DNA from 2 places in the Devosia sp. CN2-171 genome. Region 2 is predicted to be linked to the other one. Evidence: predicted binding sites of a transcription regulator. Region 2 holds the regulator's gene; the other holds the start of a gene.
What was found. Region 2 encodes PhoB, which activates phosphate uptake and scavenging genes when phosphate is short. Its sites were predicted from a motif close to TGTCATNNANCTGTCAT; they were not measured.

Region 1 (10,252 bases), 1.9 Mb from region 2:
GGCCAACAACGTTTCTGGATGGCCAGCATGGCACTCTTCATTCTCTTCCTTGGCTCGTTCTGCCTTGGCACGGCCGAGTTCATGGCGACCGGTCTTCTCCCGCAGGTCGCGGCCGACCTCGGCATTTCGATCCCCGCCGCCGGCACCATCGTCACGGCCTACGCCCTCGGCGTCGCCTTCGGTGGACCAGTCCTCGCCGTCCTCTTGGGCGGCCTGCCCCGCAAGACCGTGCTGATCGGGCTGATCGCCCTGTTCGCCGCAGCCCAGGTCCTCGCTGCCTTCGCACCGAGCTTCGAACTGTTGCTCGCAGCGCGGGTGCTCGGCGCCGCCTGCCAGGGCGCGTTCCTGGGCATCGCCGGCCTCGTCGCCGTGTCGGTTGCCGGTCCCGGCCGCTCGGGCTTCGCGCTCTCGCTGCTCGTCGCCGGCTTCACGGTCGCGAACATCCTCGGTCTGCCCGGCGGCACCATCATCGGCTCGGCCTTCGGCTGGCGCCTGAGCTTCCTCGCCCTCGGCGCCATTGCCGTCATCGTCGCACTGCTGGTCCTGCTGCTCGTGCCCGCCATCCGCAGCGAGACCGGCCAACAGGCGCCGCTCGCCCGCCAGTTCCGGGCTCTTGCTCATCGCGACGTGATCCTGAGCTACGCCGTCATGGCCCTCGCCAGCATCGGCTTCTTCTCGATCTTCACCTTCATCACGCCCCTGCTGACGACGGTGACGAAGCTCGATGCCACGACCGTGCCAGCCTTGCTGCTCGCCTTCGGCATCGGCTCCACGGCGGGTGCGCTGACCGGCGGCAGGCTCGCCGACTGGCGCCCGACACCCTCGGTGATCGTCATTCTGCTGGGCGAGATCGCGGTGTTCGCGACCATCCTCGTGGCGTCTGACCGGCCCGTGCCCATGATGATCGCGGTGATCGTGCTCGGCTTCTGTGCCTTCGCCTATGCGCCGTCGCTCTTTGTCCGGCTGTTTACGGCCGCCAAGGACGCACCCGATCTTGCTTCGACGCTGATCTCGACCGCGTTCAACATCGGCATCGCGACCGGCTCGACGCTAGGCGCCGTCGCTCTCGCCAACGGCGCCAGCTATCCGTCCCTTGCCTGGATCGGCATCGCCGCCGCCGGCACCGCAATCGTGGCGGTGCTGGCCATGGCGATCAGCCGGGAGGACGAGCCGGAACTGCTCGCCCAGCCGGCCGAATGAAGATCAGGCGCCGAGCGCGGTTCTGATCTTGGCCGAGGCCTTGCCGAAGTCGATGCGGCCCGGGAAGTCGGCCTTGAGCGAGGCGACCACCTTGCCCATGTCCTTGCCGTCCTTGGCCCCGACCTTGGCAATCGCATCGATGATGGCGGCTTCGATCTCGGCCTCGCTCAGCCCCTGGGGCAGGAACTCGTTGAGAATCGCGATCTCCTCGCGCTCGACCACCGCAAGATCCTCGCGCCCGGCCTTCTCGTAGATACCAAGCGATTCCTCGCGCTGCTTCACCATCTTCTGTAAGAGCGCGAGCACGTCCTGGTCGCTCAGGGGCTCCTTGCCCTGCCCGCGCGCATCGATGTCCTTGTCCTTGATCGCGGCATTAATGGCCCTGAGCGTCGCCGTGCGCCGCTTGTCGCCCGCCTTGAGCGCGGTCTTGTAACCTTCGGTGATCGCTTCACGCATTTGCCAGTCTCCGGCCCTGCTTGGTTTGTCTTTGCCGCACCCCATATAGCGCAATAAAGCCGGTGCGCCACTTGCGCTCCGCTCGGGCCCCTTCTAAGGAGAGCCCTCAACCGACACCGACCAGAACCTTTGGAGCCCCGCCATGACCGGCTGGCAGCAAAAGCCCGCGACCGCCCTCCTGCTGCTCGACGACGGGACCCGCCTCGAAGGCCACGGCATCGGCGCGGTCGGCCACGCGGCCGGTGAGGTCTGCTTCAACACGGCGATGACCGGCTACCAGGAGATCCTCACCGATCCCTCCTACGCCGGCCAGATCGTCACCTTCACCTTCCCCCATATCGGCAATGTCGGCACCAATGACGAGGATATCGAGACGGTCAACATGGCCGCGCTCTCCGGCGTCCGCGGCTGCGTCCTCCGCGCCGACATCACCAACCCGTCCAACTACCGCGCCGCCGAAAAGCTCGACGTCTGGCTGAAGAAGCGCAACATCATCGGCATCGCCGGCATCGATACCCGCGCGCTCACTGCCCGCATCCGCGAGAAGGGCATGCCAAACGGCATCATCGGCCACTCGCCAGATGGCTATTTCCACGAGCCCTCGATGCTCGCCGAGCTCAAGGCCTTCCCAGGCCTCGAGGGCCTCGACCTCGCCAAGGAAGTCACTACTGCCCAGACCTACAAGTGGGACCAGACCTCCTGGAGCCGCACCGAGGGATACGGCAAAGTGGAGAACCCCGAGTTCCACGTCGTCGCCATCGACTACGGCGCCAAGCGCAACATCCTGCGCCAACTCGCCGACCAGGGTGCGAAGGTGACTGTCGTTCCCGCCACTGCCACCGCCAAGGACGTGCTGTCGCACAACCCCGACGCGATCTTCCTCTCGAACGGCCCCGGCGACCCGGCCGCGACCGGCAAGTACGCCGTCCCGACCATCAAGGCGCTGATGGACACCGGCAAGCCGATGTTCGGCATCTGCCTCGGCCACCAGCTCCTCGGCCTCGCCGTCGGCGGCAAGACCCAGAAGATGCATCAGGGCCATCACGGCGCCAACCATCCGGTCAAGGACCTCACCACCGGCAAGGTCGAGATCACCTCGATGAACCACGGCTTCGCCGTCGACACCGAGAGCCTGCCCGCGACGGTCAAGCAGACCCACATCTCGCTCTTTGACGGCTCCAATGCCGGCCTCGAAGTCGAAGGCAAGCCGATCTTTTCGGTGCAATACCACCCCGAAGCCAGCCCCGGCCCCCACGACAGCCACTACCTGTTCACCCGGTTCCTGAACCTCGTGCGCGCCCAGAAGGGCGTCGCCTTGCAGCCCGAGCAGGTCAAGGCCGGCGAGTAATCGGCGTCCCGGCCTACCCCGGGGTAGGTACATCTCCGAGTGTCGCGCTCCCGGTCAGTAGTTCTCCGGGGGCCACACGCAATATACCAACTGTTAACAATCCATCCATGCGCGGGCTCTGGTGCCGCGAGGCGCGTGGAGTGATTGATGGCCCGCAAGAACGAGCTCAGTTCAAAGGACCCGACCGCGGACCTCGCCGAAAATGCTGCGAGGCGGGCCACCGCAAGGGCGGAATACATGGCCGTTCTCGACCAGCGCGGCAACGCACTGCTCTCGGTCAACGAGAAGGGCGGCCCGCGCTCCCGGCCCTACCTGACGCTCGACGCCAGGCTAAGTAACGATGAAGCAGAGTACGAGCGGATCAAGACCGCGCTTCGCCGCCCTATCGCGATGATACAGGTGCGCCCGCTGCTGCTGGTTATCACCGGCATCGTGCTGGCGTTGCTCGAGGCGCCGGCCAACAAGTTTCTGTTCGACGTGGCACTCCAGAGCAGCGGCTTCGTCTCCTACGCGGCCTCTGCCGGCACCACGGCTTTCCTGCTGATCCTCGCGCATTTTGCGGGGTCGAGCCTGCGGCAAAGCTGGTCCGAGATGCGTCGCAAAGTTCTTCTTTGGAATGTCGCCACCTTCTTGCTCTGCACGATCGTGGCGCTGGCGATCGTCGCAGTGCTGACCGTAGCGCGGGCGACATTTGCCAACGAATCCGGCTCCATCGGCGACCTCCTCGGCAACGTGCGCGGCCATATCGAGAACCTGGGTCCGCTGGGCGCCCTGGTCAGTGCCCTCTCCGACCCGTCGGCGCTGGTTCTCGCCTGCATCAACATCGGCGGCATCGTCACCACCTTCATGCTCGCCTTCTTCTCCCACGATCCCGACCGCGACTTCGATCACGTGCACCGCGCCGTGGCAGCGGGCGAGAAGAAGCTTGCGATGATCCATGCTGCCTATCTCAGGGAGCGCAGCAAGATCATTGCCGATCATTCGCCGCACCTGATCGGCTACTCGGCGAACTACAACTCCGCAAACTCTCGAGTCATCGAGCTGAAAACCCTGCTTGGCCGGCCACTCGATGATGACGATCGCTTCGTTCTCACCGATCTCGACCAGTTGGCCGAAGATGCGGATGCCGCCGACGACATCGCCAGCCGAGGGGTCCGGCCTGACGCCGATTCAACAGTCCACGACATGCGTGACTACCGGCGGCCAGCCGCGAACGAAGCCTCTTGATGCCCGGGCGTCTTGGCTGTCTCTCGGTAGCGATGTTCTTGATCTGCGCAGTGCTGGCGACCGGGCCGACCAAGGCCTCGGAAAACGAAAAGTACTGCCTCGAGCATGGCGACAACATCGTCGTCTATATCGATCGTACCACGGCCTACGACGAGATCGACAAGCAGGCCCTGATCGATGGCGTCAGCCGTGTGTTCGAGTCCCTCGCCGGCGGCGAACGGTTTGTCATGCGGACCATCACCGATGCCTCCGTGCGCAGCGCTACCCTGGTCCGTAGCTGCGTTCCGATATGCACGAGCAACGGCTTCCTCGAGGATCTCTTCAGCCCCACCTGCACCGAAGGGGTCATGCTCAACGACCGCAAGCATCTGCGAAGCGAGATCGTTGCCCAGATGCAGGAATTGCTGGAGAACTTCGTCGAGCAGCCCTACTCAGATATCGTCGGAACAATCGCCCAAACGGCTCCGTCCGAGATGCGGCCCTCAGGGGCCAACCGCTTCTATCTTTTCACCGACCTGATCGAGAACTCCCCTAACATCCCGGGCAAGGACTTCTTCTCGATCAAGAACAGCAAGCTCATCACCAAGGTTACCGAACAGCGGCTGCTGCCGTCCCTGACGGGTGCCGACGTCAGGGTCTTCGGCGTTGGCCGGAGCGGCAAGCCCGATCGGCCTCCGCTCGATCCCCAGCTCCTCAAGAAGCTGACGGAGTTCTGGGAAGCGTATTTCGACGCAGCCGGCGCCCACCTGATCATTCAGCAGTCGCTCGGCGCGATCAACTGAACCAGTGAAAAGGGCCGCCCCATCGGGACGGCCCCTCCTCTAGCCATGGCTGGCCGAATTACTGCGCGGCCGGCAGGGTTGCCGCCCAGGCATCGAATTCCGCCTGGTCGAGCTGGCCGTCCTTGCTTGTGTCCGCCGCGTCGAAGGCCTCCTGGGTCAGGTCAGGCCACACCACTTGCGCCTCAGCAAGGCTGACCCCCGCGCTCGTGTCGGTATCGACCGAGGCGAAGGTGACGGCTGCGGCCTGGGCGAATGCCGCCGTGGAGAGGCCGATGGCTGCAACGGTGATGAGAAGCTTCTTCATGGAGTTTAGTCCTTCCATGTGAGGGTGTGCGACATCGGTGGCCCGATGACGGTGGCGGCTTCAATGCCGTTCACGAGGACCAGACTAGGGAAGAATGTGCCCGCAAACCGACCGGAAGACGGCCCGCACGCGCCCATTTCCTGATCATTTCTTGGGCGTTGAGAACAAGGATTGAACAGGGAACCGACCCGCCCGCAGCGGCGTTCAGCCTCGTTTTGACTAGCGCCAGTGCCGAATGAGCGGACCGTCCGCACCGCCGACCGGATCGGTCTTGGGCACTGGTACGCGCGCAATATTGTGGTCAGCATGCGGGCGCTCGCCGGGCTGCCCGCGCAGCAGGTCCCAGTCCTGCCCGAGCGGGTAGCAGCCGACGACCAGGAAATCGCTGCTCGAATCGAGCCGCCGATGCGCCACCCCGGCAGGAATGATGATCACATCGCCCGGCTCGACATCGAATTCGCGCCCCTCCGGGCCACCCAGCATCAGCCGGGCCGAGCCGAGCACGACACCCAGCGTCTCATGCGCTGTCGAGTGATAGTGGTGGTAGGTGAAGATCGATGCCCGCCAGGCCGGCGGCCAGCCATTGGCAGCAAACAGCGCCTCCATCTGCTCCGGGCTGGCTGCGCCGCGGGGCAATGCTTCTTCGTAGAACAGCAGCGGCAGGCTGCTATTGGGAAACGTCCCGTCGTCGTAAAACCGCTCCGCCCGCAGGCGATCGATGTTTGCGACCATCTTCCTCCTCCGACCAGTTGCCCGGAGAAGTGGCCCGGCGCACTAAGCTAGAGCGTGCACTGCCCAACGTCTCCGGAGTCCATTCCTTTCTTCAGCGACGCCATGCGCTGCGCCGAGGTACCATGGGTGAAATTACGCTCCGACACCTGCCCGCGCGTGAGGGTATCGTCGCCGATGGCGTTCGCCGCGTTGATCGCCTCTTCGACATCGCCCTGCTCGAGATAGTTCTGCTGCTTGACATAGTTCGCCCACACGCCGGCGTAGCAGTCAGCCTGCAGCTCGACGCGCACGGAATAGGCGTTCTGCTCCTCCTGGCTCATCGTGGCGCGGGCCCGGTTGAACTCCGGCAGCACGCCGGTCTGGTCCTGCACGGCGTGGCCGATCTCATGCGCGATCACATAGGCCTGGGCAAAGTCGCCCGGCGCGCCGAACTGCCGGCGCAGCTGATCGTAGAAGCTGAGGTCGATGTAGACCTTCTTGTCGTTCGGGCAATAGAACGGCCCCGAGGCCGATTGCGCCACGCCGCAGGCCGACTGCGTCGCGTCGGTGAACAGCACCACCTTCGGCGGCACGTAGGACAGGTTGTTCTGCTGGAACACCTCGGTCCAGAGGGTCTCCGTATCCTTGACCACCACGCCGACGAAATCCGCGAGCTCGTCCTGGCCGGCGCTCGACGGCGGCGGTGCGTATTGCTGGCTGGATGTCGTAGTCGTGCTGCCGCCACCCGTCAGCATATCCAGCGGGTTCATTCCCAGCAGCAGCATGATACCTACGACGACGACGATCCCGACCAGCCCGAGCCCGCCGCCAGCACGCCCCGTGGGGATGCGCATGCCGCCACCTGGCATGCCGAAGCCGCCGCGAGACCCACCAAGGCCACCGCCGCCCTGGCTGCGCCGGTCTTCGACATTCGAGCTACGCTCGCGCCCCTGCCACTTCATCTCAATGCTCTCCGACTGACGCTGACTTTCTTCTTATCATAAGGCGCGGCGTGGCAAACCGGTTCCTCTTTGCCGGCCTCTATTCGCTCGTTGACCAATTGGTCAAAACATCATCAGATGCCGCAACCCGTCATTGCACCGTCACGCTGGCGGGAGATCAGAAGGCCGCATCACATGCGGCAGACGGCAGTTGCGGCCGTCCCCAGGAGCGAGGTCAGGAAAAGTTGCAGACTTTTCCGGTTCGACCGCGCGGCAAATGAAACCCGGGAGCGGGGCGCTTCTTGCCGCGCCTCCCGCTTCCGCAGCAGAAAGCTCAGGGAGACTTCCAGTCATGAATTATCACAACGGCATTTCCCGCCGCGCCTTCCTTGCCGGTTCGGCGACGCTTGGCGCCGCCGTGGTCCTCCACCCGTTTGCCGTCCAGGCGGCCGCCGGTCAGGCCCATCTGCGCATCATGGAAACCACCGACCTGCACGTCGCGGTGTTCCCCTATGACTACTACGCCGATGCCCCCAACGACACGCTCGGCCTCGCCCGTACCGCCGCGATCATCGATTCGATCCGCGCCGAAGCCGGCAACTCGATCCTCGTCGACAACGGCGACGTCATCCAGGGCAACCCGATGGGCGATTACATCGCCTACGAAAAGGGCCTCACCAACGAGCCGCATCCGATCATCGCCGCCATGAACACGCTCGGCTACGAAGCCGGCACGCTCGGCAACCACGAGTTCAACTACGGCCTCGAGTTCCTCGATGCGGCCATCGCCGCTGCCAACTTCCCGATCGTCTCGGCCAACCTCGTCAAGGGCGAACTCGGCGCCGATCCGCTCAGCGACGCGAGCTACATCGCGCCCTACAAGATCGTCGAGAAAGAGATCACCGACGGCGCCGGCACCAAGAGCATCGTCAAGCTCGGCTTCATCGGCTTCCTGCCGCCCCAGATCATGACCTGGGACTCGAGCCACCTTGCCGGCAAGGTCAACACCCGCGACATCGTCGAGACAGCCAAGGCCTATGTGCCGAAAATCCGTGCGGAAGGCGCTGACCTCGTCATCGCTCTCTCCCATTCCGGCATCGCGGCCGACATCGGCATCGGCGAGAACGCCTCGCTGCAGCTCGCCGCAATCGACGGCATCGACGTCGTCTTCACCGGCCACCAGCACCTGGTTTTCCCGAACTCCAAGGACTTCGAGGGCGTCGAAGGTGCCGACCTCGAAAAGGGCACGCTCTCCGGCAAGCCCGCCGTCATGGCCGGCTTCTGGGGCTCGCATATGGGCCTCATCGACCTGCTGCTGGAAAAGTCCGACGACGGCAAGTGGTCGATCGTCTCCCACACTTCCGAGGCCCGCCCGATCTCGGAGCGCGTCGATGGCAAGGTGAAGCCGCTGGTTGAAAGCGTCGCCACCGTTCTCGCCGCCGCGCAGGACGATCACGACGAGACCCTCGCCTATGTCCGCCGCGCCGTGGGCGAGACCGCTGCCCCGCTCCACTCTTACTTCGCGCTCGTCGCCGACGATCCCAGCGTGCAGATCGTGAACATCGCCCAAAAGTGGTACATCGAGCAGATGCAGAAGGGCACCGCGTGGGACGGGCTGCCGATCCTCTCTGCTGCTGCCCCGTTCAAGGCCGGTGGCCGCGGCGGCCCGGACTACTACACCGACGTCCCTGTCGGCCCGGTCGCCATCAAAAACGTCGCCGATCTCTACCTATACCCCAACACCATCCAGGCCGTGGTCATCACCGGCCAGGACGTCCAGAACTGGCTCGATCGCTCGGCCGGCATCTTCAATCAGGTCGCCGCCGGCGCCGCTGACGCCCCGCTGATCAACCTCGATTTCCCGTCCTACAACTTCGACGTGATCGACGGCGTGACCTACAAGATCGACCTGACCAAGCCGTCGAAATACGGCCCCAAGGGCGAGGACCTCGGCATCACCGAGAGCCGCATCATCGACCTCCAGTTCGACGGCAAGCCGATCGACCCGGCGCAGAAGTTCGTCGTCGCCTCCAACAACTACCGGGCCGGCGGCGGTGGCAGCTTCCCCGGCCTCGGCCCCGACAAGATCGTCTTCAAGGGTCCCGACACCAACCGCGACATAATCGTGCGCTACATCGTCGAGCAGAAGACCATCCAGCCGGCCGCCGACAGCAACTGGTCGCTCGCCCCGATCGGCGCCACGGTAATCTTCGAGACCGGCCCGAAGGCTGCCGATCACCTCGCCGACGTCACCGCGGTCAAGATCGAGTCCACCGGCCACACCAACGAAGACGGCTTCGGCCAGTACCGTATCACTCTCTGAACCCCTGGAGCGGCAGCCCCGCGGCTGCCGCTCTTGACTTAATCCGTTGAGCGGATTTGGCTTCCGCCCCTTGGCCATACGTTTCTGTGCAGGGATTCGATGGGAGCCACCCCACAAATGGAAGTCCTCCTCAAGGAGGCCGATATCACGCTGAACGGGTCCCGCTCCTGGGACCCGCAGATTCACTCCGAAGAATTCTGGACTCGCCTCTACGGCCAAGCAACCCTTGGTCTGGGCGAGGCCTACATGGACGGCCTCTGGGACGTCGAGGACATGGCCGAGTTCTTCAACAAGGTGCTGTCCTCCCGCGTACCGGAAGGCCTCAGGCTGACGCCCAACCTGATCTGGCAGATCGTGCAGGCGCGCTTCCTCAACATGCAATCCATCCCGCGCTCACGGCGCGTCGCTGGCATGCATTACAGCGAGACCGAAGCCTACAAGGCCTCCCTCGACAAGCGGATGACGGGCTCATGCGGCTACTGGCCCGAAGGCGTCACCAATCTCGATGATGCCCAGGAAGCCAAGCTCGACCTGGTCTGCCGGAAGATCGGCGTACAGCCGGGCCAGCTCGTCTGGGACATCGGCTGCGGCTGGGGCGCCTTCATGGGCTTTGCCGCCGAGAAATACGGCGCCCACTGCGTCGGCGTTACCGTCTCGCCCGACCAGGCCGCCTATGGCCGCGAACGCTACCAGAACCTTCCGGTCGAGTTCCGCGTGCAGGACTATCGCCAGTTCGACGGCAAGGCCGACCATGTCGTCTCGATGGGCATGTTCGAGCATGTCGGCCACAAGAACTACCGCGCCTATTTCGAGAAGGCCCGGCAGGTCATCAAGGACGACGGCCTGTTCATGATGCACACGATCGGCAGCCAGTGGTCTACCGAGACCATCGAGGCCTGGCTGGAGAAATACATCTTCCCCGGCGGCGTCATCCCCTCGATCGCCCAGATCGGCAAGGCC
Region 2 (10,252 bases):
CGACCGCGCTGCCCGTCCAGATCTACATGTGGTCGAACGAGGCCGAACGTGCTTTCGTCGAACGCACTTCGGGCGCCATCATCGTGCTGCTCGCCTTCCTCGCCCTCATGAACATCATCGCCATTCTGCTGCGCCGCCGCTTCGAGCGTCGCTGGTAAGCCAAATCACGGATGAACCACATGACCACCGAAGCCTTCGCTGCCAGCTCCGCTCCCGCCTCGATCCCCAACGCCCCGCCCAAGATGCGCGGCGAGAAGGTCGGCGTCTTCTACGGCGAGAAGCAGGCCCTGTTCGACGTCGATTTGCAGATCGAGCAGTTCAACGTCACCTCGCTGATCGGCCCCTCGGGCTGCGGCAAGTCGACGTTCCTGCGCTCGCTCAACCGCATGAACGACACCATCGACGGCTGCCGCGTCACCGGCAAGATCAGCCTCGACGACGACGACATCTACGATCCCTCGATCGACGTGGTCGAGCTCCGCGCCCGCGTCGGCATGGTGTTCCAGAAGCCCAATCCGTTCCCGAAGTCGATCTACGAGAACGTCGCCTACGGCCCGCGCATCCACGGCATCGCCCGCAACAAGACCGACATGGATGAGATCGTCCATTCGTCGCTGCGCCGCGCTGGCCTCTGGAACGAGGTCAAGGACCGCCTCCAGGAACCGGGCACCGGCCTTTCCGGCGGCCAGCAGCAGCGCCTCTGCATCGCCCGCGCCATCGCGACGCGTCCCGAAGTGCTGCTGATGGACGAGCCGTGCTCGGCACTCGACCCCATCGCTACCGCCGTCATCGAGGAACTGATCGACGAGCTGCGTGAGAACTTCACCATCGTCATCGTCACCCACTCCATGCAGCAGGCCGCCCGCGTCAGCCAGAAGACCGCGTTCTTCCACCTCGGCAAGCTCATCGAGGAAGGCAAGACCGAGGACATCTTCACCAATCCGCGCAACAAGCAGACGCAGGACTACATCACCGGCCGTATCGGCTGACGTCAGGAGCGCTTGCAGGTTTCCGGTTCGGAAGCGCGACCACATATTAACTCGGAGCCATTCGGCGGCTCCCGGCCGGCGAACGGCTCCAGACAAGGACTCGACCACCATGGCGACCACGCTGAACGAGCATATCGTCACCTCCTACGAGGACGAACTGACCAACCTGAACACCGCCATCTCCGAGATGGGCGGCATGGTCGAGCAGGCGATCACCGAAGGCGCCGGCGCGCTGCTGAAGCTGGATCACAAGCAGGCCCAGGATGTCCGCCTCTTCGACAAGAAGATCGACGACATGCAGCAGCGCATCAATGATGCAGCCGTTTCGATCATCGCCCGCCGCCAGCCCATGGCCGCGGACCTGCGCATGGTGGTGACGGCCATCCAAGTGGCCAACGATCTCGAGCGCACCGGCGACATGGCCAAGCAGTTGGCCAAGCGCGCCCTGCAGATCGAGTCGCTCAGCCTCGCGCCGAAATTCTACAACGGCGTCAAGCACATGAAGGAGCTGGTCGCCCGCCAGCTGCAGACCGCTCTCGATGCCTACCTCACCCGCGACAGCAAGGCCGCGGTGGATGTCTGCTCGCGCGACGACGAAGTCGACGCCATCTACAACTCGCTGTTCCGCGAACTCCTCACTTATATGATGGAAGACCCGCGCAACATCACGCAGTGCACCCACCTGCTCTTCTGTGCCAAGAGCCTCGAGCGCGTCGGCGACCACGCGACCAACATCGCCGAAGCCGCCTACTATCTCGAGACCGGCCGGCACCTCGGTGCCGAAGAACAGCAGCGTCAGCCCCGCTAGGATAGACCGAGATGAGCGCAACCATCCTGATCGTCGAAGACGAAGACGATGTCGCCGTGCTGCTGCGCTACAACCTCGAAGCCGAGGGCTTTCGCGTCGCCACCGCCGCATCGGGTGACGAAGCCGTTGAGCGCATCCGCGACGGCGTGCCGGACCTGATCCTGCTCGATTGGATGCTGCCTGGCCTCAGCGGCATCGAACTCTGCCGCCGCTGGCGCGCCCGCGAGGAAACCGCCCGCACCCCGATCATCATGATCACCGCGCGCGGCGAGGAAGAAGAACGCGTCCGTGGCCTCGCCACCGGCGCCGACGACTATGTGGTCAAGCCTTTCTCGATCCCCGAGCTGCTCGCCCGCATCAACGCTCTGCTCCGCCGCTCGAGCCCGCAGCTCGTCACCGCCGTGCTCAAGGCCGGCGACCTCGAGCTCGATCGCACCAGCCATCGCGTCCGTCGCGGCGGCCGCGAAGTGCACCTGGGCCCGACCGAGTACCGCCTGCTCGAGTACCTGATGCGCCACCCGGGCCGGGTCTACTCGCGCGAGCAACTGCTCGACGGCGTCTGGGGCAACGACGTCTATGTCGACGAACGCACCGTCGACGTCCATGTCGGGCGCCTCCGCAAGGCCATCAACCGCCACCGCGACGCCGACCCCATCCGCACCGTCCGCGGCGCCGGCTACGCGTTCGACGAGCGGTTTGCAGCACTGAGCTGAGGGACGGCGCGTCGGGTGCCCTCTCCGCCGTGGCGGCCCTGCCGGCCTAAAGTCGCTCCGCTGGAGCGATCTTGCCTTCGGCTCGACTCGAAGCCCATCAAAGAAGCATCAGTCAGGTCTCCCTCCCCCTTGTGGGGAGGGTAGCGCAGCTCGGCGAAGCCGTAGCGAAGCTGGGGTGGTGGTGAGCCGCACGCACCGCCCTCACGATTCTTATCCTCCCAGCTCCAATCCGTGCGATTCTCTCCCTCGTCCGCTGCACCGAAGCGAGATCATGACGAGTGGTTGGTGCGGTGGAGATTGGGTGATGGTGGAGTCGTTCGCCATCAGGCCGAAAGCACGACGGCATGATCCGGTTCGCCGGGGACGCCGCTAGCACGCGGGAGCCGTCCGATGCGGGATGGCTCGAAGGGACAAGGCTGCCACGCATGAGGCAGCCGCAGAGGCGGGACGGTATCCGGTGGATTCCGGCCGTTTGCAGCCGGCAGGTTCCTCGCGATGCGGCACGGGATGCGCCCGAGCCATCGTGCCATACGCCCAAAACCCCGATCGGCCGGCGAGGCGTGAGCCTCACTTACATTGCGGACTACCCGCGAGGGGCAAACGCCTCGCCGGCACGTCGCTTCATCTCTCGAAGGGAGATGCGTTCTATGAAAACTCCGACGCCTCTGGCGGTCGGACGTATCAGCACGCCCTCCGTTTCCCAACGTTTCCAGCCTGTCCAAGATTTCACCCAGCTTACCAAGCTCTAAGGCGACATCGCTGCCGGCCGTTCTTATGTGTGAGGCGGGCGAATGGGCATTGAGGTGACGTGATGAAGCGCTGGATAAAGTGGATTGTGCTGGTTGTGCTGCTGGGTGGTGCCGCAGCGGGCTGGCTGGTTTATGGCGCGCCCGCCAAGGACGAAGTACCGCGCACGACTCCCGTGGCGCGTGGCGATGTCGAGGAGACCGTGCTCGCCACCGGCACGATCGAAGCGAGCTCGCTGGTCAGCGTCGGTGCCGAGGTCTCCGGCCGCATCAAGATGCTGAACGTCCAGCTCGGCGACGACGTGAAATCCGGTGATGTTATCGCCGAGATCGATTCTCTCAACCAGGAAAACGCGGTCAAGGCCGCCCAGGCCTCGCTCGCCAATATCGAGGCGCAGAAGGGCGTCAAGGCGGCCAGCCTCGCCCAGGCCAAGGTTGCCCTGACGCGTGCCGAAAAGCTCAATCCGGACAAGCTCGTCTCCGACGCCGACTTCCAGGCCGCCCAGCTTGCCGTAGAGACCGCCGAAGGCGACCTCAAGGCCATCGACGCGCAGATCCAGCAGGCACAACTGAGCGTCGAGTCGGCGCAACTGGACCTCGACCGCACGAAGATCGTCGCCCCTTCGGACGGCACCATTGTCGCCGTCTCGGTGGAGGTCGGCCAGTCGGTCAATGCCTCCAATTCCTCCCCGACCATCGTCAAGATCGCCAACCTCGACAAGATGGTGGTGAAGGCCGAGATCTCGGAGGCCGACGTGCCGCGCGTCCAGCCGGGCCAGAAGGTGTATTTCACCATCCTCGGCGACCCCGACACCCGCATCGACGCCACGCTGCGGGCTATCGAGCCGGCCCCCGAATCCATCGCCGATGACTCAACCAGTTCGAGCACATCGACGGCCATCTACTATAACGGCCTGTTCGACGTGGATAACCCGGACCACAAGCTGCGCATCTCGATGACCGCACAGGTCACCATCGTGCTGCAAGACGCCACCAACGTCCTGACCATCCCGGCCTCGCTGCTGAGCCCCAGAATGCGCGACGGCAGCTACATCGTACCTGTCTGGGACCAGACCGCCGAGAAGGTCGAACCGCGCAAGGTTTCGGTCGGCCTCAACAACAAGGTCACCGCCGAGATCACCTCCGGCCTCGACGAAGGCGACCTCGTCGTCACCACCGCAGCGACCACCGCCATTCGCCCGACGGGCGCGGCCCGCCAGGGCGGACCGCAGAACGTCCTCGCCGGCGCCGGCCCGCCGATGATGATGATCCGCTGAGGTTCCGGCTATGACCGAACCGCTTATCTCCATCAAGAAGCTCCGGCGCGAATTCCCGGCCGGCGGCGAGAGCATCACCGTACTCCGGGACATCGACCTCAGCATCGAGGCCGGCGAGATGGTTGCGATCATGGGCCAGTCCGGCTCGGGCAAGTCGACGCTGATGAACGTTCTCGGCTGCCTCGACAACGGCTGGACCGGTGAATACCACCTCGCCGGCCGCGATGTCGCGAAGCTCGCGCCGGACGAAATGGCCGAACTGCGCCGCGAGCATTTCGGCTTCATCTTCCAGCGCTACCAGTTGCTGCCCGATCTCGACGCGCTCGAAAATGTCGAAGTCCCCGCCATTTATGCCGGAGCCAAGCGGACCGAGCGGCGCGAGCGCGCGCATCGCCTGCTCGATCGGCTCGGGCTGGCCGACCGCCTGACGCACCATCCGAACGCCCTTTCCGGCGGCCAGCAGCAGCGCGTCAGCGTGGCGCGCGCGCTGGTCAACGGCGGCAACGTCATCCTCGCCGACGAGCCGACCGGCGCGCTCGACTCCCGCAGCGGCAAGGAACTGCTCGGCCTGCTCAAGGAGCTGCACGCCGAAGGCCATACGATCATCATTGTCACCCACGACGCCGCAATCGCCGCGCAGACCGAGCGCATCGTCGAGATCAGCGACGGCGTCATTATCGCCGACCGGCGCAATGAAGGCGCGTCAGCACCGGCGCGTAAAGCACCAGTGGAGATCAAGCGGGTGCCGCGCTGGCGCGAGGCGCTCGATCGCGGCTTGGAAGCGCTGCAGATGGCGGTGCGCGCGCTGTCGAGCCATCGCCTCCGCACCTTCCTCACCATGCTCGGCATCATCATCGGCATCGCCTCAGTGGTGTCGGTCGTCGCATTGGGGCAGGGAAGCCAACAGACCGTGCTCGATCGCATCAGTTCGATCGGCACCAACACCATCAATGTCCTGCCCGGCGCCAGCGCGGCCGACCGGCGCCGCGATGCCATCCGCACGCTTGTGCCCGCCGATGCCGCCGCCATCGCGGCGGAGGACTATGCCGACAGCGTCACGCCGCAGGTCTCGAGCAATGGCGCGGTGCGCTATCGCAGCGTCTCCGCCAATGCCCAGATCCAGGGCGTCGGCTCGGACTACTTCCGTGTCAACAACCGCTCCTTCGTCGACGGCACGAACTTCGATGCCGACAGCGTCAGCGAGCTCGCGCAGGAGGCGGTCATCGACACCACGGCCCGCGACACGCTCTTCACCGATGGCGAAGAGGCGGTGGGGCAGGTCGTGCTCGTCGGCAATGTCCCGCTCCGGATTATCGGCGTCGTCGAAGCGAGCACCAACAATTTCGGTCCGCAGTCGAACGCAATCAGCATCTGGATGCCCTACACCACGGCTATGTCGCGCATCCTCGGCCAGAGCTGGCTCTCGACCATCACCGTGCGCGTCGCCGACAGCGCCGATGTGACCGAGGCTCAGGCCAAGATCGAAGCTCTCCTGATCCAGCGCCACGGTACAGTCGATTTCAGCCTCCAGAACACCGACACCATCCGCGAAACCATCCAGTCGACCTCTCAGACTCTCTCACTGCTGATCTCGGCCATCGCCGTGATCTCGCTGGTGGTCGGCGGCATCGGGGTGATGAACATCATGCTGGTGTCGGTGCGCGAACGGACCCGCGAGATCGGCGTCCGCATGGCCGTCGGTGCCCGTCAGGGCGATATCCTGCAGCAGTTCCTGATCGAAGCGGTGCTGGTCTGCCTGATAGGCGGCACCATCGGCGTGCTGCTCTCGCTCGGCATCGGCTTCGGCGTCGAGAATCTGGTGAGCGGCATGACCTTCATCTACTCGCCCACGACGATCATCGCCGCCTTCATCGCCTCGACAGTCATCGGTGTCGCCTTCGGCTTCATGCCCGCGCGTTCGGCGGCCCGGCTCGATCCCGTTGTGGCACTGGCGAGCGAGTGATCACCAGACGCCCGGCACCCAGCGGAAGCGGACCTTGCGCATGTACTCGGCATAGCCCGGCAGTTCCTCGCTGAGCGTCTGTTCCTCGGCCAGGGTGCGGAGCGCCAGGGCGACGATGCAAATGAGCGCCGGGATCACCGCAACAGCCGAGCCAAGCGCGAGCGCGGTGCCGATTCCAAGGGCGGCCCCGCCGACATAGCCGGGGTGCCGAACCATCGCATAGGGGCCGCTCTCGACGACCTTATGCCCGCGATCGGTCTGGATGCGAATGGTGAGTTCGAAATGCCGATTCACGCCCTGCGCCCACGCCGTCAGCCAGAAGCCGCCAAGGAACACCAGGTACCCCAACCAGATAATCCCCACCGGCAGTTGCCACCACGAAAACCGAAAATCGAGCCCGGCCACGGGCAGGATCGCCGCCATCGAAGTCAACGTCACCGCGACGAAGGCCAAATCCCAAGGCTTCGTCCCCGCTTGCGGCTTTCGCCTCACGACGAACAGCTCGGGGTCGACCCGCCATATATAGACCATCGCAACCACACAGGCGGCCACGAACAAGGCGAGATACAGCCACGCTTGCGTCCAGCCCAGCTTTCCCGCGGGCCACAACAGCAGCAGCGCCATGACGATAAGGGTGCCAGCAAGCGAACCGAGCGACCTGAATTCGTCCGCGCCGAAGCTATGATGGGTCGTGTCAGCCATGGCGACCTTCCCTGGAAGAGCTTCGATTTTACTCCCGCGGACCCGTCGATGTCACGTCAATGCTGTGACCTGCCAAGCATGAAAAAGGGCCCGAACCTTGCGGTTGGGCCTCTTCTTCCTCAGTGCTGGTGCGACGGGTGGTCGTCGAACTCGTGCGGCTTGAAGTGGTAGTCAGCGGAACAGAACTCGCACACCACCTCGATCTCACCGTCGATCACCATGTCCTCGCGCTCTTCGGGCGAGAAGTTGTCGCGCAGCATCGCTTCGATGCGCTCGGCCGAGCAGGTGCAGCGCTCTTCGAGCGCGATCGGCTCGAACACCCGCACGCCCGGCTCGTTGAACAGCCGGAACAGCAGGCGCTCGGCGCTGAGGTCCGGGTCGGCGAGCTCGTCGTCGGCGACGGTTGAGAGGTACGCCCGCGTCGTCGTCCACTTGTCGTCTTCGACGAAGTCGGGGTCGGCAGTCTCGGGGTTGTCGAAATTGCCGTCGCCCGGCAGATCCGGCATCACCGACTGGCCGTGCGGCGGCAGGAACTGCACCAAGGCGCCACCGGCCCGCCAATGCGGGCCCGCCGTGCCGCGCACCGAATGCTGGGCGACCGCCAGCCGGACCAGCGTCGGGATCTGCTCGGACTGCTGGAAGTAGGTGTGCGCCACGTCTTCGAGCGTGCCGCCATCGAGCGCGACGATACCCTGATAGCGCTCCATGTGCGTGCCTTGGTCGACGGTCATGGCGAGGTGGCCCTTGCCGAGCAGTTGCGCCGGTGAGGTCTCGCCGCGCTGGATCGCCTGCATCACCGCATCGGCGTCGAAGCGCGCGTAGCCGCGCAGGCCATCGGGCGCATCGAGATCGACGACGATCAGATTCACCGGCCCGTCGGTCTGCGTCTGCAGAATGAACCGGCCCTCGAACTTCAGCGACGAGCCGATCAGCGCGGCAAGCACCACGGCTTCGCCGAGCAGGCGCGCGACCGGCTCGGGATAGTTGTGGCGGTTGAGAATATTGTCGAGCGCAGCGCCGAGCCGGACCACGCGGCCGCGGCTGTCGAGCCGGTCGAGGGTGAAGGGCACCACGACATCATCGCCCGATTCCGGACGATCGAGGCCGTAGGTGCTCATGTCAGTCTGCGTCATCATCCAAACCCGATCTCGCGGAGCAACACCGCTCCTCCTTGGGGACCGGGTTCCGCGCCTTACATCATAGTGCGCATCAGATTGGCAGAACGGCTAGATGTTCTGCCGGTCCTGGCCCAGGGCCCAGCACAGGATCGCCTTCTGGGCGTGAAGCCGGTTTTCGGCTTCATCAAAGACCACCGATTGCGGCCCGTCTATGACCTCGTCGGTCACCTCGTCGCCGCGATGGGCCGGCAGGCAGTGCATAAACAGCGCGTCCTTGTCGGCAAGTCCCATCAGATGGGGGTTCACCTGGTAAGGTTTCAAGGCCCTGCGGCGCTCAGCAGCATCGGTGTCGCCCATCGACACCCAAGTGTCGGTGATGATGAGGTTCGCGTCCTTCACCGCCTCCTCGGGATCCTCGATCAGGCGGACCAACGGGCCTGCCTTCCTGATGTCGGCGAGGAGGTCCTTTTCCGGCGCGTATTCCTCCGGCACGGCGATGGTCAGTTCGGCCCCGAACAGTTCGGCAGCGTTCACCCAGCTGGCCAGCACATTGTTGCTGTCGCCGACCCAGGCGACCTTGGCGCCCTTGATGTTGCCGCGGTGCTCTTCGAAGGTCATCACGTCCGCCATAACCTGGCAGGGATGGGCGCGGCGGGTGAGGCCGTTGATCACCGGCACCGTCGCCGCTTCGGCGAGATCGAGCAGATCCTGATGGGTCAGGATGCGGATCATGATTGCGTCGACATAACGCGACATGACGCGAGCCGTGTCGGCCAGCGTCTCTTCGCGGCTGAGCTGCATTTCCTGGCCGGTAAGAAAGATGGTCTCGCCGCCGAGTTGTCGCATGCCGACATCGAAGCTGACGCGGGTGCGGGTCGACTGGCGCTCGAAGATCATCGCCAGCACCTTGTCCTTGAGAAGCTGCGGGCGATCACCCTTCTTGAGGCGGTCCTTGAGTTCGACAGCCTGGCTCAGCATGCCGCGCAGCGTTACGGCGTCGAAATCATCGAGATTGAGAAAGTGGCGAGGGGTAGCGGTCATCGGACCTCTCCTTTGCGAAACGCGCCAGGCGGGAGCTGCTGTCTCCCGCCCTTCAGCTCGCGTTCGTGTAATTGGTCAGGCGGTGGCCTTTTCGGCTTCGATCTCTTCGAAGACGGCGGCAAGCTTTCCCATCGCCTCTTCGATATCGGCTTCGGTGACGACGAGCGGTGGCAACAGCCGGAGCACGTTCTCGTTGGCGGTCATCGCCAGGAGGTGCTGCTCGTCGCGAAGTTTTGCGGCCACGTCGCGCACCGGCGTTGCAATGCGGATGCCGGCGAGGAGGCCCTTGCCACGCAGCTCCAGCACCTGGTCCGGGAAGCGCTGCGCCAGCTGCTGCAGGTGCCATTTCAGCCGCTGGCCCATGCGGTCGACTTCATCGAAGAAGCCCGGCGCCAGCATGCGGTCGAGCACGGCGTTGCCCATGGCACAGGCCAGCGGATTGCCGCCATAAGTCGAGCCATGCGTGCCCGGGACCATCGACTTCGCCACCTCGCCCTTGGCGAGGCAGGCGCCGAGCGGGAAGCCCGCGCCGATGCCCTTGGCGACGGCCATGATGTCGGGCTCGATCCCGGTCCATTCATGGGCGAAGAATTTGCCGGTCCGGCCATAGCCGCACTGCACTTCGTCGAGGATGAGCAGGATGCCGTGCTTGTCGCAGAGCGCCCGCAACCCGCGCATGTAGTCGCCCGTCATCTCGGTGCAGCCGCCCTCGCCCTGTACGGGCTCGATCAGGATGGCGGCGGTCTGCGGCGTGATCGCTGCCTTGACCGCCTCGAGATCGTTCGGGTCGAGGTGCTTGAAGCCGGCGAGCGGGGGGCCGAAGCCTTCGAGATAGTGCTCGTTGCCCGATGCCGCGATCATGCCCATCGTCCGGCCGTGGAAAGAGCCGGTGAAG

Region 1: ACOYW5_RS00455 (bifunctional 2',3'-cyclic-nucleotide 2'-phosphodiesterase/3'-nucleotidase) is a predicted target of PhoB. The motif match lies at 7,119-7,135, and genes of this name have one in related genera.

The regions. Positions count from the first base shown of each region.
Region 1 is NZ_CP186479.1:84,243-94,494, reverse strand. It holds gene ACOYW5_RS00495 (MFS transporter) at 28-1,200, shown strand; gene ACOYW5_RS00490 (GatB/YqeY domain-containing protein) at 1,204-1,656, opposite strand; gene carA (glutamine-hydrolyzing carbamoyl-phosphate synthase small subunit) at 1,799-3,004, shown strand; gene ACOYW5_RS00480 (hypothetical protein) at 3,152-4,231, shown strand; gene ACOYW5_RS00475 (hypothetical protein) at 4,231-5,013, shown strand; gene ACOYW5_RS00470 (hypothetical protein) at 5,072-5,317, opposite strand; gene ACOYW5_RS00465 (cupin domain-containing protein) at 5,537-6,049, opposite strand; gene ypfJ (KPN_02809 family neutral zinc metallopeptidase) at 6,097-6,990, opposite strand; gene ACOYW5_RS00455 (bifunctional 2',3'-cyclic-nucleotide 2'-phosphodiesterase/3'-nucleotidase) at 7,322-9,292, shown strand; gene cfa (cyclopropane fatty acyl phospholipid synthase) at 9,410-10,252, shown strand, end outside.
Region 2 is NZ_CP186479.1:2,013,022-2,023,273, reverse strand. It holds gene pstA (phosphate ABC transporter permease PstA) at 1-158, shown strand, start outside; gene pstB (phosphate ABC transporter ATP-binding protein PstB) at 171-989, shown strand; gene phoU (phosphate signaling complex protein PhoU) at 1,099-1,797, shown strand; gene phoB (phosphate regulon transcriptional regulator PhoB) at 1,809-2,510, shown strand; gene ACOYW5_RS09995 (efflux RND transporter periplasmic adaptor subunit) at 3,322-4,533, shown strand; gene ACOYW5_RS09990 (MacB family efflux pump subunit) at 4,544-6,496, shown strand; gene ACOYW5_RS09985 (methyltransferase family protein) at 6,497-7,198, opposite strand; gene ACOYW5_RS09980 (Hsp33 family molecular chaperone) at 7,318-8,316, opposite strand; gene argF (ornithine carbamoyltransferase) at 8,425-9,357, opposite strand; gene ACOYW5_RS09970 (aspartate aminotransferase family protein) at 9,433-10,252, opposite strand, start outside.